Regions from separate parts of the Limnohabitans sp. 2KL-27 genome, predicted to be linked through region 3. Evidence: predicted binding sites of a transcription regulator. Region 3 holds the regulator's gene; each other region holds the start of a gene.
The links. The regulator HrcA, encoded in region 3, represses chaperone genes, less so after heat shock. The targets are predictions, from matches to a motif close to TTAGCACTCNNNNNNNNNGAGTGCTAA.

Region 1 (8,014 bases), 280 kb from region 3:
AAAGGAGGAGGGCTCAGCCGATGGGCGGACGCAAATCGGGTCGCAGGCTCGCGCTGAGCCAGTGGCGCGTGAGGGCCTGCGGGCGCGCAGCAGGTGCGGGCAGCAGTGCCAAGGTCTTCACTCCTCCCAGTCCTGTGGCGCAGCAGGGGTGGCAGTCCGCACCGCCCGCATTCAGGAATTGGGTGACAGGGGCGTCGGTGGTTTGCTGCGCCGTGGGGCTCTCGTGCGACGTGATGGATCCGTCGGGGATCACTTGGCCGTGGCAGACGGGCTGGACCAGACCCTGGGCGTGCGGGCTGACAGGCAAAGCCATGACCGAGCCCAGACTCAGTTTGAGCAAAATCACCACAATGCCAAGCCATGACCCGTAACGCATGCCCGGATCATAAATCGTTCAGAGTTGCGTGCAGGGCGGGCGCATGAAAAAGCCCCGCAAGGCGTGAACCTTGCGGGGCTTTGAGGTCATGGACCCCAGGTCAAGCCCGGGGTGACAGACGGGGCATTTACATGCCCATGCCGCCCATACCGCCCATGCCGCCCATGTCAGGCATGCCGCCGCCAGCGCCGGCTTCGTCTTTCGGTGCTTCGGAAATCATGCACTCGGTGGTTAACATCAAAGAGGCCACGGACGCTGCGTTTTGCAAAGCAGTGCGTGTCACTTTGGTGGGGTCCAAGATGCCCATTTCGATCATGTCACCGTAGGTGTCGTTGGCAGCGTTGAAGCCGTAGTTGCCTTTGCCAGCCAACACCGCGTTCACCACCACCGAGGGCTCGCCGCCGGCGTTGTAAACGATCTCGCGCAGAGGCGCTTCGATGGCTTTGAGCACCAGCTTGATGCCGGCTTCTTGGTCGGCATTGTCACCTTTGATGGTGCCAGCAGCCTGACGTGCGCGCAGCAGTGCCACGCCACCACCAGCCACGATGCCTTCTTCCACTGCAGCGCGGGTGGCGTGCAGGGCGTCTTCCACACGGGCTTTCTTTTCTTTCATCTCGACTTCGGTGGCAGCGCCGACCTTGATCACGGCCACACCGCCGGCCAACTTGGCCACGCGCTCTTGCAGCTTTTCGCGGTCGTAGTCGGAAGTGGCTTCTTCGATTTGCATGCGCACTTGTTTGACGCGGGCTTCGATGTCGATCGCGGCACCAGCGCCGTCGATGATGATGGTGTTTTCCTTGCCCACTTCGATGCGCTTGGCTTGGCCCAAATCGGCCAAGGTCACTTTTTCGAGGGTCAGGCCGACTTCTTCAGCGATCACTTTGCCGCCGGTCAAGATGGCGATGTCTTCCAACATGGCTTTGCGACGGTCACCGAAGCCAGGGGCTTTCACGGCGACAACCTTCAAGATGCCACGGATGGTGTTGACCACCAAAGTGGCCAAGGCTTCGCCTTCGACTTCTTCGGCAATGATCAGCAAAGGACGGCCGGCTTTGGCCACGGCTTCCAAGGTGGGCAGCAGATCGCGGATGTTGCTGATCTTCTTGTCGAACAACAACACGAAGGGGTTGTCCAGCAAAGCGGCTTGCTTTTCGGGGTTGTTGATGAAGTAAGGCGACAGGTAGCCGCGGTCAAACTGCATGCCTTCAACGATGTCGAGTTCGTTGTCCAAAGACTTGCCGTCTTCCACAGTGATCACGCCTTCTTTGCCCACTTTGTCCATGGCTTTGGCGATGATGTCACCGATGCTGTGGTCGCTGTTGGCAGAGATCGAACCGACTTGGGCGATTTCTTTGGTGGTGGTGGTGGCCTTGGTGGCCTTCTTCAGCTCTTCGATCAAAGCAGTCACTGCCTTGTCGATGCCGCGCTTCAAGTCCATGGGGTTCATGCCAGCAGCCACGTACTTCATGCCTTCGCGCACGATGGCTTGGGCCAACACGGTGGCCGTTGTGGTGCCGTCGCCAGCGTTGTCAGAGGTCTTGGAAGCGACTTCCTTGACCATCTGCGCGCCCATGTTTTGCAACTTGTCTTTGAGTTCGATTTCCTTGGCCACGGACACACCGTCCTTGGTCACGGTGGGGGCGCCGAAAGAACGCTCCAGAACCACGTTGCGACCCTTAGGGCCCAAAGTCACTTTGACCGCGTTGGCCAAAATGTTCACGCCTTCAACCATGCGTGCGCGGGCTTCGCCGCCGAAAATTACGTCTTTTGCTGCCATTTTTGTAGCTCCTGAATTAAGTTAATTACTCGACGACCGCGAACAGGTCTTCTTCTTTCATGACCAACAGCTCGTCGCCGCCGACCTTGACGGTCTGGCCGCTGTACTTGCCGAACAACACGCGGTCGCCGACTTTGACGCTCAGGGCTTTGGTCTCGCCTTTGTCGTTGGTTTTGCCAGGGCCGACGGCCAAGACTTCACCTTGATCGGGCTTTTCTGCAGCGGAATCGGGGATCACGATGCCCGAGGCTGTTTTGGTTTCGCTTTCGATACGCTTGACGATCACGCGATCGCCCAAAGGACGCAGTTTCATGGAATCTCCTGGATTTGAAACAAGGGTTGAAAAACAAAAGCACCGGTCTAGGGTGCTGCTGAAATCTGAGGAGAGGGGTGCTGTTAGCACTCAACTCCATCGAGTGCTAATCATAAGGGCATTTGAAGCCTTTTCAAGACCCGGGTGTTTTTTTACTGGTGGACTGGGCGGGGCGTGTCCACGCCGCTGGCCTGAGCCGTGCCGAGCATGTAGCCATAGACCAAGTCGGTGCTGATGTCGCCTTCGAAGAGGTTGAGATTTCGAGCCAGGTGCAAGGGACTGCTGGGGGGCAGCAGGCCGCTGTTGTAGACGACGATGTGGGCGTTTTGCATCAAATTGTCCTGCAGGTGCAGCGGGGCTGTGTGCAGCCAGGGAATGCGCGCATCGATGAAAAAGACCCCCACGGCCTGGTGAATGCCCATCAAGTCCAGCGGGTGGGTGATGACCTTGACTTGCTCCCAATGGGTCATTTTTTCCAGGGCGCTGGCCACATGTTGGTCGTCGTGCAGCACACACACCAAGGGCGTGTCGGATGCCGTCTCCAGGCCCGGAAAGCCTTTTTGTTTGCAGTATTGGTTCAGGGAAGAGGACAGGATGCGTCGGTGCCCGCCTTGGGTGACAAATGCCTTGAAAACCCCGTTTTCAACCATGCGCTGGATGGTGCCGACCGACAGGCCCAGCATTTTGGCCGCTTGGCTGGTGCTGAAATAGTTCGGGTTGATCTGGTTGTTTTTCATGCTGAATTCCTTGTTTGCACTGAATAGGGTGGAATGGGCGTTTTCCGGGCGCTGTCGTCATGGTAGGCCCCGCTGTGTGACTTGCGTTTGGCGTGAACCGGTAGTGCGGCGGACCGAAAACAGGTAGAGCGCCGCCCGGGCCCGCGTGGTGCAAGGCGGTTGCTTGCCTGAGCCCCGTGAAGCTGGACCGGCCAAGCTGCACCCGGTTCAGGGCAAAATCACGCCCTATGCTGCGTTGGTTTCGTTTTTTTTCCCATTGGCCTTTGTGGGCCCTGCACCTGCTGGGCAGCGCGGGGGGCTGGCTGGCTTGGTGTTTGTCTGGGCGCTACAGAGGCCGGTTTTTGCACAACGCGCGCCAAGCTGGCCTGGGCTGGGGGGGGGTGTGGCGGGCCGTGGGGCAGGCTGGCCGCATGTCGGCCGAGTTGCCCCGTTTGTGGCTGGGCCGCACACCTGCACTGGCCTGGGCCGACGACCGCGCCGCTGTGGAGGCTTATGCCTCGGGTCAAGGGGTGCTGTTTTTGACCCCACACATGGGCTGTTTTGAAATCACGGCCCAAGCGCTGGCCTTGCGCTTTTCGGCCGCACACGGTCCTTTGACGGTGCTGTACCGCCCCGCCCGGCATGCGGGTCTGGGCGAGGTCATGACTTTGGCACGCCAGCGGCCTGGCTTGGAGGCGGTGCCGACCACTTTGTCGGGTGTGCGGCACATGATCAAGGCCTTGCGTGCGGGGCGGGCTGTGGGCTTGTTGCCCGATCAGGTGCCGCCCGAGGGCATGGGGCAGTGGGCGCCGTTTTTTGGCCAACCCGCCTACACCATGACCTTGGCCGCCCGTTTGGCCTTGCAAACCAGCGCCCGGGTGGTGCTGATTTGGGGCGAGCGTTTGTCTTGGGGGCGGGGGTACCGTTTGCACACCCAGGCGCTGGGGCATGCCCTGTCCGATGATTTGGACACTGCCGTGGTGCAGATCAACCAGGCCATGGAGTCGCTGATCTTGCAGTGCCCTTCGCAATACGTGTGGGGTTACGCCCGCTACAAACCCCCCCGTCAGGCCTGAGCGGACCCCCAAAACCATGGTGAATTTGCTGATCGCTGTTTTGCGCCTGTTTGCGCCCCTGCCTTTGCCTTGGGTGAGGGCCGCAGGCCATGGCTTGGGCTGGCTGCTGTGGCATCTGGCAGGCAAGCGCCGAAGCATTGTGCGGGTCAATTTGCAGCAGTGCCTGCCCGAGTGGTCCGCAGCCGAGCGTGAGGCCTTGGCCTACCGACACTTTGTGGCCTTTGGTCAGTCGGTCATGGACCGTGCCTGGCTTTGGCATGCGCCCGAGGCACTGGTGCGGCAACGCCTGCGCTGGGTGGGGGACGTGCAAGCTTTGCAGCAGCCGGGGCCTTTGGTGATGTTTGCCCCGCATTTTGTCGGGCTGGATGCGGGGGGCCTGGCGGTGTCCTTCGAGGTGCCAGGGCCTGTGGCCTTTATTTTTGTGGGGCAGTCGCGTCCGGCCGTCGAGTCCTGGGTGCGCCAGGGGCGTGAGCGCTCGGGCAATGTGCGGCCGTATTTCCGGCACCAGGGCATGCGCCAGATTTTGGCGGGCATCAAAAAAGGCGAGCCCTTGCACCTGTCGCCTGACATGGATTTCGGGCGGGGTGAGTCGATTTTTGTGCCGTTCATGGGGGTTGAAAAAGCCGCCACCGTGCCGTCGCTGTCGCGCTTGTCAAGGGTGGTCGGGGCGCGGGTCGTGCCTGTGGTGACCCGCATGACGCCGCAGGGTTACGACATCGAGGTGCATGCCGCGCTCGAAGGCTTCCCCAGTGCTGACCTGGTTCAAGACACGGTCCGCATGAACCGTCTGCTGGCCGAGTGGGTCCTGACCATGCCCGAGCAGTATTACTGGGTGCACAAACGCTTCAAGACCCGGCCCGAGGGCGAAACCGGTTTTTATTGAACCGACCTGTCGCCCATGGGCTGCAGAAAAGCGGCGATTTCCTGAATCACCCGTGCGGGCTGCTCATGCACCACCCAGTGCGTGGCCTTTTCAATCGGCACCAGTGTCAGCGCGGGGACGTGTGCGTCCAGCCCTTCGGTCAGGCAAGGCAGCAAGGCCACATCGTCCTGGGCCCAAAGCACCAAGGTGGGCACCTCGATGCGCAGCGCCTCGGGCGGGATTTGCACGGCGCTGGCCCCCGGGTCGGCGGCCGTGGCCGGGCGCAGGGGCGATGCGCGGTAGTAGTTGAGGCCGCCTTGCAGGCCGTGCTGCCAGACCTCTCGGTATGTGGCCTTCACGGCGGGTGTGAGCCAGTGGGCCCGGTTGTCTGCTGTCGGTGAGGTGAGCGATGGCAACGAGGTGTCTTGGCCCGTCAAAAAGCCGAACAGGCGCTCGAAGTCGTGGGCGGCCAACTGCGCGGCCGCCTCGGGCTGCACCAAAAAATTCATGTAAGCGCTGGCCGCTTGTTGCGCCGCGTCGTGTTGCAAGGCCCGCAGGAAGGGGCCAGGGTGGGGCGAGTTGATGATGACCAACTGGCCTATCCGTTGTGGGTGCTGGTTGGCCAAACTCCAGGCCACCGCGCCGCCCCAGTCGTGGGCAATCAGGGCGGCCAAGGGTTGGCTGTGTTGGCAGGCGCTGCATTCGCTGTCGATCAGGGCCACGATGTCCTGCACCAGGTGTTTGGCGCGGTAGGCCTTGACGTCTTCGGGGGCGCTGGAGCGCTCGAAGCCGCGCAGGTTGGGGGCCACACAGCGGTAGCCGCCGTTTTCGGGCCGGGAAAAATGCAGCAGCAAAGGGTCCCAGACCCAGGCCCCTTCCGGAAAGCCGTGCAAAAACATCAGCACGGGTCGGCCGGGCTCGCCGCTGGCGCGGCAGCTCAAGGTGATGCCGTGGGGCAGCGCTTGCTGCCAGGTCTGGATGTCGGGATGCACGGCGGCTCACTCCTTGATGGGCGGTGGTCCGTGTCTGAAGTCAGCGCAGACTCACTCGTCCAGGGCTTCGGGTTCGTCTTCGGGCGGCTCGGCGGCTGGTGCCGCAGCCTTTGCCCCGCCAGCAGGGTGCGTCCAGTCCCACAGCAGTTGGGCCACCTCGTCCACGCCTTGCTTTTTCAGGGCCGAAAAGAGTTTCACCTCGCCGCCCCCGGCTTGCAGTCGCGCAATCGACAAGGCCTTGGCCTGCTCGGCGCGGGTGAGCTTGTCGGCCTTGGTCAGGATGATCAGGAATTTCAGGCCTTGTTCCACCCGGGGGCGGATCACTTCGAGCAGGATGTCATCGAGCTCGGTCAGGCCATGGCGGGGGTCGCACATCATGACGATGCCGGTCAGGTTGTCGCGGCTGACCAGGTAGTTGGCCATGACCTGCTGCCAGCGCAGCTTGTCCATCTTGGCCACAGCGGCGTAGCCGTAGCCGGGCAAATCGGCCAACACCGCGTCGGTGATGCCCTGCTTGCCCAAGGCAAACAAGTTGATGTGCTGGGTGCGGCCGGGCTTTTTGGAGGCAAAGGCCAGCTGCTTTTTTTGCGTCAGGGTGTTGATGCAAGTGGATTTGCCCGCGTTGGAGCGCCCCACAAAGGCGATTTCGGGGGTGTCCATCGCGGGCAAGTGGTGCAGTTGCGCGGCGGTGGTCAAAAAACGGGCGGTGTGCATCCAGCCCATGGGCGTGACGGCGGCGGGGGCCGTTGGCGATGCGTTGGCCACGACCGGGCTGGCGCTCGGCGCTTTGGGTGGGCTGGCAGGAACGCGAACGTGGGGGCGGGAGCTCATAAATCAGGGATACCTTGGGTCGTCAGGAAACTGACGCGGACCTCATTGTAGAATCCTTGGGTTTTGCGCCAACTCTTGGATCACGCCATGAAGTCGATTTCCTCTCTCTTGATCACCGCCCTGTCGGCCGCTTTGGTGGCAGGCTCTGCCATGGCTGCTGGCCCTGCGCCACAAGCCGCCAAACCCGACCTGGCCAAAGGCGAGGCCATTTACACCGCGGCCTGTGTGGCTTGCCACGCCGCTGATGGCAATTCAGGCACCCCCGTCAACCCCAAGCTGGCCCAGCAACACCCTGAATACCTGCTCAAGCAACTGCAGGAATTCAAATCGGGCAAGCGCGCCAATGCCGTGATGAGCGGCATGGTGGCAGGCCTGAGCAACGAAGACATGCGCAACATCAGCTACTGGCTGGCTTCCAAGCAAGCCAAGCCCGGCTTTGCCAAGGAAAAAGACACGGTGGCCTGGGGCGAGCGCATCTACCGCGGTGGCATTCCTGACCGCCAGATCGCCGCTTGCGCCAGCTGCCACTCGCCCAATGGCGCAGGCATGCCTTCGCAATACCCCCGTCTGTCGGGCCAACATGCCGACTACACCGCTGCCCAGCTGGTCCAGTTCCGTGAAGGCGTTCGCAAGAACAACCTGCAAATGACCCAGGTCGCTGCCAAAATGAACGACCGCGAAATCAAGGCCGTCTCCGACTACATCGCTGGTTTGCGCTGAAACCTGGCCGGGCTGCGGCTCGGTGTGTTCGCCTTGTCCTGCTGGTTTCAGGGGGATTACAGCCCAGTCACATCGCTCTGCGGCACAATTCAGCATCGGCTGATATGACGCAATCCAAGGCCGGTTCTCCCGGCCTTGCGTGTTTCTGGCGGGCTGTGTCCCGCCATTCTTTTGCCCCATCCCTTTTGTTGGATTTTTTTCTGAACACCCCATGACGACTGTTGCATCCAGCCCTGAATCCGAGCGCGGCTCGCCCCGAGGGCAGGCCGTGATCGAGTTGCTGTCGTCCATGCGGTTTGCGATTTCTTTGCTGACGATCATTTGCATCGCTTCTGTGATCGGCACGGTGCT
Region 2 (8,014 bases), on a different contig from region 3:
GATAAAAGAACTGCGGGCCCCGGCCCATGAGGCCGTTGTAGGCCCCCACGCTGTCGGCCAAGCGGTTGTCGCCTTGGGTCAGCGCACGGTCCAGTCGGGCGCCACTGTAACCATCGAGCACGGCGGCCAGCACCGTCAAGGCCAGGGCATCGTCGTGTTCGGGCGAGACCGCCAGGCTGGCCAGGCGCGGTACCTTGAAGGCCAGTGCCACATACGACTGCTCGGCCGGGGCTTTGAATTCGAAACGGCGCAGACCTTGCTGCGCAGGCTCTTCCCGGGGCTTGCGCTCAGGCACTGCCCTGCTCGGGATGGTGCCGTAATACGTCTCGGCCAGCGCCTTGACTTGCAGCGGGTCCACATCGCCCGCCACCACCACCACCGCGTTGGCCGGGGTGTACCACTTGCGGTAAAAATCGCGGGCGTCTTGCGCCGTCATGGCCTCCAAGTCGCTCATCCAGCCGACAATGGGGCGGCGGTAAGGCGAGGCCGACAAGGCCGTGGCCGAGAGCATTTCGTGCAACTGGGCCCGGGGGTTGTCGTCGGTGCGCAGGCGGCGCTCTTCTTTCACCACCTCCAGCTCTTTGGCGAATTCGGCATCGGGCCACTGGTTGTTGGCAAAGCGGTCCGACTCCAGACGCATCACGGCTTCGAGTTGATTCGATGGGATTTGCTGGTAATAGCCGGTGTAATCCTTGGCGGTGAAGGCGTTTTCGCGCCCGCCCAAAGCGGCCACGCGCCTTGAAAACTCACCCACAGCCAAGGTGGGCGTGCCTTTGAACAACATGTGCTCGAGCACGTGGGCCACGCCGCTGGTGCCGTCCACCTCGTCCATGGAGCCCACGCGCAGCCACACCATGTGCACCGCGGTGGGGGCGCGGCGATCGGGCTTGACCCACAAGCTCATGCCATTGGCCAAGGTGAAGGTCTGCACCTGGGCCACGCTGACCGCTGGGGTCTGGCCAGTGGGTTGGGCGCTGCCCTGGCCTTGCGGGGCCTGCCCCGTGGCGCTGAAGCTGCTGGCCAGCAGGGCTGCTGCCCAGGAAAGTCCCAAGAGAAAGTTCGGTTTCATAGAATGCATGATCCTTGAAATCCACGCCATGTTCAGTTTCTTCAAAAAAAAATCCCCACCTGCCGAGGTCCCATCGGCTCCAGCGCTTGCACCACACGCTGCTCCACCCCCTGTTTCAGCACCCCTGGCCGGCAAGCCAACAGCGCCTGCCAACACCCCCTTAGCGCCCCCACCCAGTCCGACAGCAGCAACCCCTGACGCCCCCACCGCCCGCCAGGGCTGGCTCGACCGCCTGAAGGCCGGCCTGCGCAAAACGGGCGCCAGCATCACCACCGTCTTCACCGGCACGCGCATCGATGACGAACTCTATGAAGAGCTGGAAACCGCCTTGCTGATGGCCGATACCGGCGTGAAAGCGACCGAGCATTTGCTGCAAGACCTCAAACGGCGGGTGAAAGAAGCCAAGGCCACCGAGCCATCGCAAGTCAAAACCTTGTTGGCCGATGCCATCACCGAGCTGCTGCAACCCTTGCAAAAGCCTCTGGCCATTGGCGACCACCACCCCACCGTGATCATGGTGGCCGGCGTCAACGGGGCGGGCAAAACCACCTCCATTGGCAAACTGACCAAGCACCTGGCGGACGAGGGCCTGAGCGTGCTGCTGGCCGCGGCCGACACCTTCCGCGCCGCGGCCAAAGAGCAGCTCGCCGTTTGGGCCGACCGCAACACGGTCGAGATCATCAGCCAGCAAGGCGGCGACCCGGCCGCCGTGAGCTTTGACGCCGTGAGCGCAGGCCGCGCGCGGGGCCGAGATGTGGTGCTGGTGGACACGGCCGGACGCCTGCCCACCCAGCTGCATCTGATGGAAGAGCTGAAAAAAATCAAACGGGTGGTGCAAAAGGCCGACGGCACCGCACCGCACGAGGTGCTGCTGGTGATCGATGGCAACACCGGCCAAAACGCCCTGGCCCAGGTCAAGGCCTTTGACGACACCCTGGGCCTCACCGGCCTGATCGTGACCAAGCTGGACGGCACCGCCAAGGGCGGGGTGCTGTGCGCCATCGCCCGCGAAAAGCCCATTCCCGTGTACTTCATTGGCGTGGGCGAGAAGCTGGAAGACCTGGAAACCTTCAACGCCCGCGAGTTTGCCCAGGCCCTGCTGAGCTGAACAGCCCAGCCTGCGCCGTTGACCAGCGCACAGACGCGCCCGGCAGCCCCCCACAAAATCAGGGAAAACCCGAGGACCCTAGGCCCTGGGACGCCACCCTTTAGCACTCTTGACCAGAGAGTGCTAATATTGGGGTATTCTGAAAGGAGTTCTGGTATGAACATTCAAACTGGTTCGCCCGCCACAGCCATCGCGCTGAGCAACCCCTGGGCGGTCGTGCCCTCGCTCGGCCACTTGGACGCCTACATTTCTGCGGTCAACCGCATGCCCCTGCTCACCCTGGAGGAAGAGCAAGAGGCCGCCCGCCAGCTCAAGGCCAACGACGACCTCGAAGCCGCCCGCAAGCTGGTGCTCTCGCACTTGCGACTGGTGGTATCGGTGTCGCGCCAGTACCTGGGCTACGGCCTGCCCCACGGCGACCTGATCCAGGAAGGCAATGTGGGCCTGATGAAAGCGGTCAAACGCTTTGACCCCGACCAGGGCGTGCGTCTGGTGAGCTACGCGCTGCATTGGATCAAGGCCGAAATCCACGAGTACATCCTGAAAAACTGGCGCATGGTCAAGTTGGCCACCACCAAAGCCCAGCGCAAATTGTTTTTCAACCTGCGCTCAATGAAGCAAGGCTACAAGTCCGATGCCGACGAAGGCACGCACCGCGATACCCTGACGCCCGACCAAGTGGATGCGATGGCGAACAGCCTGAACGTCAAGCGCGAGGAAGTGCGTGAGATGGAAATGCGCATGTCTGGCGGCGATGTGCTGCTGGATCCGGCCCCCTCAGACGATGGCGAACAGGCCTTTGGCCCCATCGCTTACTTGGCCGATGTGAACCACGAGCCCACCGCCATGATCGAAGCGCACCAGCGCGACGTGCTGGCCAGCGATGGACTCGCCACTGCGCTGAATGTGCTCGACGAGCGCAGCCGCCGCATCGTGGAAGAGCGCTGGCTCAAAGTGAATGACAACGGCTCGGGCGGCATGACGCTGCACGACCTGGCCGACGAGTACGGCGTGAGCGCCGAGCGCATCCGCCAGATCGAAGTCGCGGCCATGAAGAAGATGAAAAAGGCGCTGGTCGAGTTTGCTTGACCACAGGCCTTGTGGGCCGCCTTTGATTCGGATACCCGGCATCGCCCGGGTATTTTTTCGCCGGCAGTGCGCTAAAGTCTGGGCTGTGATTTTTAGGACACCACCATGACTGCTCGCTCTCCCGCTGGTTTTTCTCGCCGCCATTTGGCCCAAGCCCTCGCTGCTGCTGTGGCTTGGGGTCTGACGCCGTCTTGGGCCAATCCTTCGGCCAACGCCGCCAAAGCATGGCCCACGCAAACTGTGCGCTTGGTGGTGGGTTTCCCGGCCGGCTCCAGCCCCGATCTGACAGCCCGGGCTTTGGCTGAACCGCTGGCCAAAGTCTTGGGCCACAACGTGATCGTCGAGAACAAAGTGGGCGCAGGCGGCAACATCGCCGCCGACTTCGTGGCCAAGTCCACCGACGGCCACACCTTGGGCCTGATGATCAATGGCAACATGACCATTGCCCGCATCCTGAACCCCAAGGTGCCTTATGACCCACTCAAAGACCTCGCACCCATCAGCCTGATCGGCAAAGCGCCTTTGGTCCTGACTGTGCCCGCGTCAGGACCCGGAGTGGCGCCTGGCCAAACCGCAGCCGAGTGGCTGAGCCAAGCCCAAAAAGCGGGAGACAAACTCAGCTACGCCTCACCCGGTGTCGGCACCGTGGCGCACCTGGGCATGGAGCTGCTCAAGACCAAAGCCGGCATTGCGCCCGTGCATGTGCCCTATCCCGGTAACCCGCAGATCATCACCGCCATGCTCGGTGGCCAGGTGCAACTGGCCTTGCTGCCACCCGCACTGTCGGCGGCGCAAGTGCGTGGCGGCAAACTGCGTGCCATTGGCGCATCGAGCACCGGGCGCAGCCCCGTGGCCGCCGAGGTGCCCAGCCTGTCGGAGATCGGGGTGAAGGACTACCAGCTGGAAATCTGGAATGCGTTGGCCGCACCGGCCTCGATGCCTGCGGCAGTGGCCAGCCAACTGTCGGCCTTGGTCAGCGAGATCGTGCGTGAGCCGGAAATGCGTGCGCGTTTGTTCCAGCAAGGCTGGCAAGTCGTGGGCTCATCGCCTGAAGGTTTGCGCAACCGGATTGCGTCCGACACGAAAGCGCTGGGCGACATCATCCGCAGCCAGAAAATCGAGTTGAATTGAAGCCCTGAATCGGCCCCCGAAGCGGCGTGTTCAGCTTTGGGCCTTGGAGCCCGGAATCACTTGCCGCTGAGCAAAATCTTCACATCGGTGGCCAGCGCCTCGGCTCCACTGGCGTGGCGGTTGTACAAGCGGATGCGGCCTTGGGGGTCAAAGGTGAAACTGCCCGCAGAGTGGTCCATGGTGTAACTCGTGGGGGTTTTGCCCTCGACCTTTTTGAAATAGATCTTGAAGTCTTTGGTCACTTTGGGCAGTTGCTCAGGCGTGGGATGCAAGCCCACAAAGTCCGGACCAAAGTTGGCCATGTAAGCCTTGAGCAACTCTGGGGTATCGCGTTCCGGATCAACGGTGATGAAGACGCCTTGCAGCTTGTCAGCGTCGGGACCCAGTAACTGCTTGGCTTGGGCCATTTCCTGCAAAGCGGTAGGACACACATCGGGGCATTGGGTGTAGCCAAAAAAGACCACCACCGCCTTGCCCGCAAAATCTTGGAGCGTGCGCACTTGGCCGTTTTGGTCACGCAGCTCAAAGCCTTGGGCGTAATCGGCCCCGGTGATGTCCACCCCCCGAAAAGCGGGTTTGTCTTGACCACAACCGGCCAAAGACCCCACGGCAACGGACACAGCCAGCAGCCAAGCGGCTTTTGCAAAAACTCTGCGCGTCATGGTCTAGCCTTAAAAAATGTAATGGTCCAGCAGCAAGGCGGCAAACAAAGCGCTCAAGTGGATCAAGGAAAAACGGAAAGTCTTGCGGGCCAACTCGTCAGAGTAAGCGCGGTACAGGGCCACCGCATAGCCAATGAAGCCGATGCTCAGCACCACCGCAGCGGCCAAGTAAAGCCAGGAGCTCATGCCGTAGACAAAGGGCATCAAGCAGGACGCCATGAGCACGATGGTGTACAGCAGGATTTGCAGCCGCGTGAACTCGTTGCCGTGCGTCACAGGCAGCATGGGCAGGCCCGATTTGCGGTAGTCCTCGACGCGGTAGAGCGCCAGCGCCCAGAAGTGCGGCGGCGTCCACAGAAAAATGATCAGGAACAGGATCAAGGCTTCCGGTCCGACCTGCCCGGTCATGGCCGCCCAGCCCAGCACAGGCGGCATGGCACCGCTGGCCCCGCCAATCACAATGTTCTGTGGTGTGAGCGGTTTCAAGATGACGGTGTAGATGATGGCGTAGCCCACAAAGGTGGCAAAGGTGAGCCACATGGTGAGTGGGTTGACCAGCACGTACAACACGGCCGAGCCCAAGGCGCAAAGCACGCCCGAAAACAGCAAGGCCTGCTGGTCACTGAGTTCACCCTTGGCGGTGGGTCGCCAGGCGGTGCGCTTCATTTTGGCGTCGATGGTTTTTTCAACCAGGCAGTTGAAGGCCGCAGCCGCGCCCGCCACCAACCAGATGCCGATGCAGGCCCACAGACCCAGTTTCAGCTCGGCCACGCTGGGCACGCCGGGCACAGCCAGCACCATGCCGATCAGGGCACAAAAAACGATCAACTGAACCACACGCGGTTTGGTCAGCGCGTGATACTGTTGCCAGGCAGTCAGAGGCAAACGGGCAGTGGCGACGGTCATTCGGCTAGCTTTTTGGAAAGAAGAGAAGGCCCTGAATTATCAGCCCGGCTGACACTCAAGGCCCAGGTCAGGGTCAAGGCCATGGCAGCAGCCCCCCCGGTGTGCATGACAGCGGCCAGCAAGGGCCAGCCCAGCACCACATTGCTCAAGCCGGTGGCGAACTGCAAGGCACACAGACCCAGCAACCAACGCCCAGCCACAGCCAAGCCAGGCTGTACCCGCAAACGCCAGCCCACCCACAGCAGCACCGCCAAGACCAGCCAAGCGGCCGAGCGGTGCACAAAATGGATCGACGCCAACGCCGAAAATGGCAAGAGCTCACCGCTTGGGGTGTACCCCAGCTCTCGCCAGAGGCCAAAGCCTTGCCAATTCATCTCGGGCACCCACTGGCCATGACAGGTGGGGAAATCGGGGCACGCCAATACGGCGTAATTGGTGCTGACCCAGCCACCCAAGGCAATTTGAATCCCCAGCAAAACAAAGCCGGCCCACAAAGCCCAGCGCAAGGGCGATGGCAAGGGTTGTGCGCCTGCGCCGTCATAGCGCACGGCTTGCGCCATCAACAAAACCAACAAGCCGATGCCGCCCATCAGGTGCAAGGTGACGATGGCCGGAAAGAGCTTCATGGTCACCGTGAGGGCGCCGAACGCCCCTTGCATGCAGACCCAAAGCAAGGTCACAGTGGGCAACCAGGGACTGACCTCCCGGCTTTGACGGCGCAGCCACCAGGTCATGGCGGCCAACGTCAGGATCAGAACACCCACCCCAGTGGCCAGATAGCGGTGCACCATCTCGATCCAGGCCTTGCTGTGCGTGACCGGTCCGCTGGGCATGGCCGTTTGGGCCGCCGTGATTTCGACCTTGGCCCCGATCGGCGTGGCGCTGCCATAGCACCCCGGCCAATCCGGGCATCCCAGGCCAGAGTCGGTCAGGCGGGTGAAGGCCCCGAACAGCACCAGATCAAAGGTCAGAAACAGCGTGATCAGGGTCAGGGCCTTGAGCCGCCCCGATGGCGAGGCGCTGCGCTGCCGCCACAGCCACCAGCCCAATGGCAAACAAGCCACGGCCAAGCCAACGGCCATCAACTCCAAAATGGGTTCGAGGTTGTACAGGTCCACTTCGGTCATGCTTCAGCGTCCCGCCTGGTCCCAAGACGAAGACGCCTTGAGCAAACGATCCAGATCGCGCTTGGCTTTGGAGGCACCGGGCACGTCCATGTTGGCCGGGAAACGCATCATGAAGTTGCCCATCGGATCGACCACGTACAGATGGTCCTGCAACTTCTGGCCCTGGGCCGGGCTAATCCAGCTTTGCACCGTGGCCGCATCCAGGCGCAGCACGTGCGCCATGTTCAAAGCGGGCAAGAGGCCGGGGGCAACAGGGGCGTCGTCAATAACCAACCAAACACGGTCAAGTCGGTCCTTTTCACGGCCCAAAATTTCACGCAACTGCCGCTGGAAATACAAGTTTTGCTGGCAGCGCTCGTCGCAATCGCCCGACGCCACTGTCACCAGCAACCACTGGCCTTTGAGGCTGGCCAGCGTCACCGGCTCACCTTGCAGGTTTTGGGCGCTGATCTGCGGCATGTCTTTTTGCGGCTGGATCAACTCGCCATACACACGACGGCCTTCTGGGCGAAGCACGTAGTAGGTGAAATAAGAGGCAATGACTGGAGAGGCGCACACCAACAGCATGGCGATCATTTTCCAGCGGCCCATTCGCGTGCGCTGGGCATCGGCTTGCACCAAGGCGCCCGGGCTGGGCATGTCGTGCACCGTCATGGCCAGGGGGCTGTCAGGCAGATCGTTTTTGGCGGCGGGGTTGGACAATTTGGAACCAGACATAAAGTAATGCGATCAGACCACTCAGGCCAAACCATTGAAATGCGTAACCGTGGTGTTTTTCAACCCCACTGGCCACCACGGGCCATTCGCGCAGCAGACCTTCGGAGGGCCCGCCCGACTGCAGCAAGGTGACTTCAAGCACCTTCAAACCCGTTTCTTGCCGGTAAGCAGTCAGGTCGAGATTTTGCCGTATCGGGCCTGTCTC
Region 3 (8,014 bases):
ATGAGCAATGCTGCCTAAACTAATTTATTACTTAGAACAACATTTTGTAGCGTGAAAGAAAACTGGTGTAATCGTTCTCGCCTTGCACAACACCCTGCAAAAGTTCGCAGCGTGTCAAAAAGTATTTCCGTCTTGACCAGCATTTTTTCGCTCACCAACTCAACAGCGTGAAGTTTAGGCAAGGTCACAGTCCAAAAATTAAGCTGGACTGATGCCTTGTTGCATGTGTCGCTTAACACGACACGTCACCCTTGAAAGCCTGCACGCAACTTGTTGGACGCTGCATCAATCGCTGTGTCCAGTTCCCCTGCCAAAACTGCTGCTTTAATGATTTCCAGCGTGGGCACAAGCTCCTTTTCGCAAGCTATCTCAACGGCATATTTGCCCTTTGCCAGTTAGAGCAATCGTGCACCATATCGCACGCTCAGTGCCAGCTTGTTGGGCTTTTGCCAGCTCTGCTTGTTCACACAGTCGCTTCGCCAACTTGTTGCGCCGCATCTGGACTGCGGGCATGTGTGTCGGTTTGACAGCTGTGCTCAGCTTTAGGGTTGCAAAGGTTGCCATGTGCTTTTCCTTTCAGTTATGTTTAAAGCACAGGTAAGTCTGTAGTCGGCCCCAAGTTAGAGCAACCTGAGTTCGTCCAAATTGGACGGTCATTAGCAAGAGTGTCGTGCAAAACGACACACTGCGGTAGCTAGCGCAGTGCCTACAGATGGAAGCATGCCCTTGGAAATGTCGTATAAGAATGATTACTTTCAGTGAAAGGCTTCGTATGAACAAGCGCCAGTTCCTGTTTGCAACCATGGGTTTGGGGTCATCGTTGCTGCCCTTTTCAACTTGGGCACAAGACAGATGGGGCGAATCCAGAGGATTCCCTACAGGCTGGGGGCTACCTGGGCAACAGCAAAAGTGGGAAGGCTATACCGAGTACCACGTTGGGAATTTTTCAGGCGGCATTGAATCTATGCTGACTCATCAAAAAATTCGAGCCAGTAGCCAGCCTTTGATATTCAAGGAAGCCAAACGAAAAATCAAGCTCAACTTTGCCATGGATGCGTCTGATTTCGCTGCCAAGTACAACCGCTCAGGGCTACTGATTGCCCGCAATGGTGAGATTTGGCATGAGGAATACCGCTTCAAGCGCACTGCTGAAATGCGATTCTTTGGATGGTCTATGACCAAAAGCATCGTTGGATTACTTACTGGCATTGCACTAGAGCAAAAGAAACTGGAAACCGTCGATGACCGAATCGACAAATATGTACCGCAACTTGTGGGGCACCTGTTTGCGGACATTACTCTGCGGAATTTGTTGAACATGTCCAGCGGCATCAACATTTGTGAGTCATTCTGCAGTCCCAACAATGGCTTCGAACGCTACGGTTTTTCACAAATAGGCTACTCACCAAGGCGCGGCGAAGGTACTGACCAAATCAAGGCGCTCCTTGACTTCAAATGGGGACGCAGTGAGCCACAGGGCACGAAATTTAATTACACCGATATCAATCCAGTTTTGGTGGCTTGGGTCTTGGAGACCGTCTATCAACAACCGTTAGCACTCATCGCTGAACAGCAACTTTGGCAACCAATGGGAGCTGCGGCGGACGCCACATGGCTGACAGATGCCAAGGGCTTCACTTTTAGTGGCGCCGGCGTGTCAGCAACGCTGCAAGACTGGGCGCGAGTGGGGATACTTGTGGCAAATGATGGCTATCTGAACGGACAACAAATCGTCCCAAAAGCATGGATTGAGGACACCGCCAGGCATACGGACAAAGACCAAGCATCGCGCTTCAATGTTGCACGCCCCGGACGTGCTTACAAGAACTTCTTTTGGCACCATACGGCGGATGGTGGCATGCTGAGAATGGCTGGAGCCGTCTCGCAAAATGTCCTCATTGACCGCAAATCAAAGACGGTATTGGTTCAAACAGGCGTTAGCAATGAAGATGGCGCGGATGAAATGATGCGGACACTTTTTGCATCTGCTTGCGAACAACGCTGATCGCCAACAAGCACTCGCCTCGCGCTCCAGTCGAAAAACCGTGGCTTGATGCGCACAGGCACTTGTTTGACGATACGTGCGCCAGTGTCAGCATCTGCGAATGAACGAAAGCGTGTGGGTGTGTAGTGCTGACCCTGCGCCTGTGCAGTTGCCAACATGTGCTGCTCACCCAGTTTCATCAGCAGTTTGTTTATACGTTTCATAATCTCAGGCAGTGCGCGAGTCTTGCGAGCTGCTGTGAGTTTCAGTGTGTTCAAGATGGCTGTCATGTGCTTTTCCTTTCAGATGTTGTTAAAGCACAGACAATTTTGTGATCACCCCCAAAGAAGAACAACTGATATCCGTTCAATTTGGACGGACTCAGCGTGTTTGGTTGAGTTTCGCCATGGTGGTTCTTGCCTTGTTCAAGCGTTGGCGCTGTCGTTCAGCACTGGCAGCAGCACTAGCCTGATCAGCTGCTTTTTGAGCGCATCAATATGCAGCTGTGCGGGTGTCTTGGGCTTGAATGGCTTGAATGGCTTGATGATTTCACAAATTCTCGCGCAAGTATTTAGCTTGCCCTAAGCAGCCGATCAACAGATCGATAAGCATCAATTGGGTAGTCCAAAAACTCTTAAAGCATTTTTGTATGCCACTTTCTCAAGCGTTTCTGGCTTCATGGCTGCTAAGGCGCGACTACGCATGACTTGCACAATTTCGTTGTAGCGTCCCATCAATCCACAGCATGGATCAGTGCCCATCATTACGCGATCTGGATATTCCTCGATCATTTGCAACCAGCCTGAATTGATGCCACTCTGCGTCACTATCCTTGGTACGCCATGAATATGAGTGCCGCCACTTATCTCGCAAACAACGTTAGGCACTGCTGCGAAAATTTTACGCATGTCGTCAGGTGTCCCTTTAGGCATACAGTGCGAAACAATTGTTATCGATTTTGGATAGCGCTGTGCCATGGTAATGATCTGGTCGACTGTTCGATAATTTTTGTCGTAATGAATTTGAACAAACCCGTTATGCGTATTGGCGATTTCGTACATGCGCTTCACCACAGGGCTTTCCAACGGAATTGACCTGCCAAATGGATCGTTGAAATTTGTTGTGGTTTTGTTGTCAATGTGTATCTCACCAAATCCACGTGCCTTGCCAGTCGCCATTAGTACTTCAGCTTCTTTGAAGAACTCGACAAACACGGGATGCTCTATGTTTTGCAGCCCTTTTTCACCGCTGGACAGCACCACTTTGGTGAACTCAGCCTGCCCAATAGCAGCAATAAATCTATCACCCAAAGCTGCATGCAGGTCACCGGAGTAATCACCAACACCGCCACCCCATCGAATATTGCCATCCTGCATGCGTTTCATCATCTGTTCGACTGTTTGTCTTATTGGATTAAAGTGCATATGCACATCGGCTATGGGCACAGACTGAGCCAACGCCTCGCTTTCTGGTCGCGGTGATACCGGCGTTCCCCACATGGCAGGTTGTGCATGCAGCAACGTCGAAAGCGCCAAACTGCTCAAGATCAACAGGATTTTTTGCATGGATGTCTCCTTTTAAGTTTTATAGCAGAAGCCAGTTATTTTTTTGTTAACCGATCACTATCGGTGGTGCCGAATATTCCCTGCCATCAGCCATGTTGTTGATTCACTTACCAAGCAGAGCCAGACTCCACGCTCAAATGTGAGCTACTTGGTTGTTGATGTTTTTATTACAAGATTGTGGATAAGTCTTGTGATACTGCTGTTTCTTCGTCTCCTTTCGATAGCTTTGTTCTACTTGTATTTGCTCCTTTAACCTTAGCGGTAGAGCTCCTGAATCGCCAACTTTGATTGCCTGTTTCAACAGGTAGCGAGGCTATGTCACGTCAATTAACGCTAGCCAACGTGAAGCAGTGTTACGAGCAATGCCTAACCTTTGGGCGGCTTCTCGAACTGATACCCCTTCGCGTAGTACCAGCCGACGTAATTTGCTAAGTGTTCCCACCTTTATCACTCCTGCACACCCCTGCCCAAATAATTAGCAGGATATGTGGAACGTGGCTCAAACTTGCCCGTGAATACTCTTCAGAGTGGCTCAGTTTTCAAAATAAAACAACACGTCTCGCAACAGCACGACGCTGGGCGACGCTTGTATCGAAGTATCTATCTTGCGTTGCTTGCTGGTTTTGGCGGTGGCTGCTCCTGCCGCCAGCGGTGTGTCAGCGTGGCGTCCAGTCATAGAACACAGCCCCGCAGCGTGTGTGAACTGTGCAGTGGGCGTTCTACAAGTTGGAACCGCCCAATAAAAAAGTCACTTTGCAGCGTCGTACAAAGTGACTTGAAGAATATGAATGGTAGGGCGTCACGGACTTGAACCGTGGACCAAAGGATTATGAGTCCTCTGCTCTAACCAACTGAGCTAACGCCCCCACCGAAGCGTTGATTGTAGTGGTCAGGCAGGCCGTTTATTTGGACTGGCTCAACGCGTTGCTGACCAGCCGAGAGGTGATGTTGACGATCTGGATCATGCGGTCATAGGGCATGCGGGTCGGGCCGATCACACCCAGGGTGCCGACCACTTGGCCATCGACTTCGTAGGGCGAGCTGACCACCGACAGCTCTTGCATCGGCACGATCTGACTTTCGCCGCCTATGTAAATGCGCACGCCTTCGGCTTGGCTCGACACGTCCAGCAAACGCATGAGCTGGGTTTTTTGCTCAAACAGATCGAATGCCCGGCGCAAATGCCCCATGTCGCTGGAAAAGTCGCTCACCGACAGCAAGTTGCGTTCGCCCGCGATCACCACTTCGTTTTGATCTTCTGCCAAGGCTTCGGTGCTGACCTGCACGGCCGCTTGCATGAGCGTGGCGATTTCGCTTTGCAGGCTGACCAGTTCTTGCTGCACCCGGCTGCGCACCTGCTCGATGGCCATGCCCGCGTAATGGGTGTTGAGGAAATTCGAGGTCTCGATCAGTTGGCTTTGCGAGTAATCGGTCTCGGTGAACAGGATGCGGTTTTGCACATCGCCTTCGGGCGAGACGATGATGACGAGCAAGCGCCGCTCTGACAGGCGCAAAAATTCGATGTGCCGGAACACCGAAGCCCGTCGGGGCGTCATGACCACACCCACAAAATGCGACAGGTTGGACAACAAGTTGGCGGCGCTGGCGATCACCTTTTGGGGTTGGTCGGGCGTGAGCGCCGGGGTGTCCAGGCCGTCGCGCTGCACGGTGAGCATGGTGTCCACAAACAGGCGGTAACCCCGGCTGGTGGGGATGCGCCCGGCCGAGGTGTGGGGGCTGGCGATCAGGCCCAGCTCTTCCAGGTCCGACATCACGTTGCGGATGGTGGCGGGTGACAAATCCAGGCCCGAGGCTTTGGAGAGCGTGCGCGAGCCCACGGGTTGGCCGTCCGCGATATAGCGTTCCACCAGGGCTTTGAGCAATAACTTGGCACGATCATCTAGCATGCGGTCATTTTAATGATGTAATTTGCCAATGAGATCCAAGTTCCGTCACGTCGCACTCTTTGGCAAGTACCACACCACCGCGCATGGCGGGGCGCTGGAGAGTTCACGCCGCGCCCTGGACGATGTGGCCCAATTCCTGACGCGGCAAGGCTGCGACGTGGTGCTGGACACGGAAACCGCCTCCCACACGGGCCTGAGCCAGTACCACGTGCTGGAGATGGCCGAGATCGGCACGCAGTGCGATCTGGGCCTGGTCATCGGGGGCGATGGCACCATGCTGGGCATTGGCCGCCAGATGGCCCGCTACGGCCTGCCCTTGATGGGCATCAACCAAGGGCGACTGGGATTCATCACCGACATTCCCCTGCAAAGCTACCAGGATGTGTTGCTGCCCATGTTGCAGGGCCACTACCAGCCTGAAGACCGCAGCTTGCTGCAAGCCCAGGTCGTGCGCGACCAGCGCAGCGTGTTCAGCGCCTTGGCCATGAACGACGTGGTGGTCAACCGGGGCGGTACCTCCGGCATGGTCGAGTTGCGGGTGGAGGTCGACGGCCACTTTGTGTCCAACCAGCGCGCCGACGGCTTGATCATCGCCACGCCCACGGGCTCCACCGCTTATTCCTTGTCGGTGGGTGGGCCTTTGATGCACCCTGGCATTGGCGGTTGGGTCATGGCCCCGATCGCACCCCACACCTTGTCCAACCGTCCGATCGTGCTGCCCGAATCGGCCGAGATCAGCATCGAGATCGTGGCCGGGCGCTATGTCAGTGCCAACTTTGATATGCAATCGCTGGCCGATCTGATTTTGGGTGACCGGATCGTGGTCAAACGCTCCGAGCACACGGTGCGGTTTTTGCACCCCGCGGGCTGGAATTATTTCGACACTTTGCGCAAAAAAATGCACTGGAATGAGGGCGCTTAAGCCGTGGCACTGACGCACATCACCCTGCGCGATTTCGTGATCGTGCACGAATTGGAGCTGGACCTGAGCACAGGCTTCAGCGTGTTGACCGGCGAGACCGGTGCAGGCAAATCCATTTTGATCGATGCGCTGCAATTGGCACTGGGCAGCCGCGCTGAAGCCAGCGTGGTGCGCGAGGGTGCCAGCCGCTGCGAGGTCTGCGCAGAATTTGAACCCACGCCCGCCATTGCGGCTTGGCTTGAAGAGGCCGGTTTTGAGGCCAGTGCCAATTTGCTGCTGCGCCGCACGGTGGACACCACGGGCAAAAGCCGCGCCTGGGTCAACGGCAGCCCCGCCACCGCCACGCAATTGCGCGAACTGGGCGAGCAGTTGCTGGACATCCATGGCCAGCACGCCTGGCAAAGCCTGACCCGGCCCGATGCCGTGCGCGGCCTGCTTGACGCCTACGCGGGCACCGACACACGCCCGCTCAAACTGGCTTGGCAAACCTGGCGGCAGGCCCAGCAAACGCTGGCCGATGCCCAGCAAGCGCAGAGCACCTTGACCAACGAACGCGAACGCCTGGCCTGGCAAATCGGCGAGCTGGAAAAGCTGAATCCGCAAACCGACGAATGGCAAGATCTGAGCACCCAGCACAGCCGCCTGGCCAATGCTCAGGCCTTGATCGACGGGGCCAACCAAGTCACTGTGCTGCTCGAGGGTGACGACAGTGACAGCGATGGCGGCGCGCTGCGCCAACTGTCCCGCGCCATCCAGACCCTGCAGTCGCTCGGTCAGTTTGAGCCCGAATTCAACGCTCTGGCCGATGTGCTGGTGTCTGCGCAGGCCCAGGCCGAAGACGTCGCCCACAGCCTGCACGGCTACTTGCGAAAAACCGATCTGGACCCGCAGCACCTGGCCCAACTGGACGAGCGCATGGGCTTGTGGCTGTCGCTGGCCCGGCGCTACAAAAAAACACCAGACGAACTGCCCTTGAGCTTGAAAACCTGGCGCCAAGAGCTGACCCAGCTCGATGCGGCCGCCGACTTGGACAGCCTGCAAAAAGCCGAACAAGCTGCCCACAAAGCCTGCCTGCAAGCAGCCAAAGCAGTTTCACAGCAACGTCAAAAGGCGGCCAAACCATTGGCCCAAGCCGTCAGCAGCGCCATGCAGCAGTTGGGCATGCAAGGCGGCCGCTTTGAGGTGCAGCTGCAAACCTTGGACGCACCCGCGCAACATGGCTTGGAAGAAGTCAGTTTTCTGGTGGCAGGGCACGAGGGCAGCACACCCCGGCCCGTGGGCAAAGTGGCCTCGGGCGGCGAACTCTCGCGCATCGCGCTGGCCATTGCGGTCACCACCAGCGAGCTGGGCGAAGCCGGTACCCTGATCTTTGACGAGGTGGACTCGGGTGTCGGCGGCGCTGTGGCCGAGACCGTGGGCCGCCTGATGAAACAACTGGGCCAACACCGCCAGGTGCTGGCCGTGACCCACCTGCCCCAGGTCGCCGCCTGCGCTGACCACCACCTGCTGGTGAGCAAAGCCTCGGCCAATGGTCAGGTGAGCAGCCAAGTGCGCGGCGTGAGTGGGCAAGAGCGCGTGAGCGAAATTGCCCGCATGCTGGGCGGTGAAAAGTTGTCCGCCACCACCTTGGCCCACG

Region 1: a site for HrcA is predicted at 2,550-2,576, ahead of groES (co-chaperone GroES). Genes of this name have one in related genera too.
Region 2: a site for HrcA is predicted at 2,278-2,304, ahead of rpoH (RNA polymerase sigma factor RpoH). Genes of this name have one in related genera too.

What each region holds. Positions count from the first base shown of each region.
Region 1 is NZ_CXOP01000001.1:424,760-432,773, reverse strand. It holds gene LHAB_RS02175 (hypothetical protein) at 14-376, opposite strand; gene groL (chaperonin GroEL) at 504-2,153, opposite strand; gene groES (co-chaperone GroES) at 2,179-2,466, opposite strand; gene LHAB_RS02160 (helix-turn-helix domain-containing protein) at 2,619-3,203, opposite strand; gene LHAB_RS02155 (lysophospholipid acyltransferase family protein) at 3,431-4,258, shown strand; gene LHAB_RS02150 (lysophospholipid acyltransferase family protein) at 4,275-5,141, shown strand; gene LHAB_RS02145 (alpha/beta fold hydrolase) at 5,135-6,112, opposite strand; gene yihA (ribosome biogenesis GTP-binding protein YihA/YsxC) at 6,164-6,835, opposite strand; gene LHAB_RS02135 (c-type cytochrome) at 7,031-7,663, shown strand; gene LHAB_RS02130 (cytochrome c biogenesis protein ResB) at 7,875-8,014, shown strand, end outside.
Region 2 is NZ_CXOP01000002.1:1,021,337-1,029,350, reverse strand. It holds gene LHAB_RS07770 (M16 family metallopeptidase) at 1-1,069, opposite strand, end outside; gene ftsY (signal recognition particle-docking protein FtsY) at 1,098-2,177, shown strand; gene rpoH (RNA polymerase sigma factor RpoH) at 2,334-3,266, shown strand; gene LHAB_RS07755 (Bug family tripartite tricarboxylate transporter substrate binding protein) at 3,372-4,397, shown strand; gene LHAB_RS07750 (SCO family protein) at 4,454-5,059, opposite strand; gene cyoE (heme o synthase) at 5,069-5,965, opposite strand; gene LHAB_RS07740 (COX15/CtaA family protein) at 5,962-7,092, opposite strand; gene LHAB_RS07735 (SCO family protein) at 7,096-7,809, opposite strand; gene LHAB_RS07730 (SURF1 family protein) at 7,760-8,014, opposite strand, start outside.
Region 3 is NZ_CXOP01000001.1:139,935-147,948, forward strand. It holds gene LHAB_RS00680 (serine hydrolase domain-containing protein) at 773-2,005, shown strand; gene LHAB_RS00685 (amidohydrolase family protein) at 2,596-3,549, opposite strand; partial or broken gene LHAB_RS00690 (helix-turn-helix domain-containing protein) at 3,884-3,991, opposite strand; tRNA gene LHAB_RS00695 (tRNA-Ile) at 4,339-4,415, opposite strand; gene hrcA (heat-inducible transcriptional repressor HrcA) at 4,452-5,456, opposite strand; gene LHAB_RS00705 (NAD kinase) at 5,485-6,378, shown strand; gene recN (DNA repair protein RecN) at 6,382-8,014, shown strand, end outside.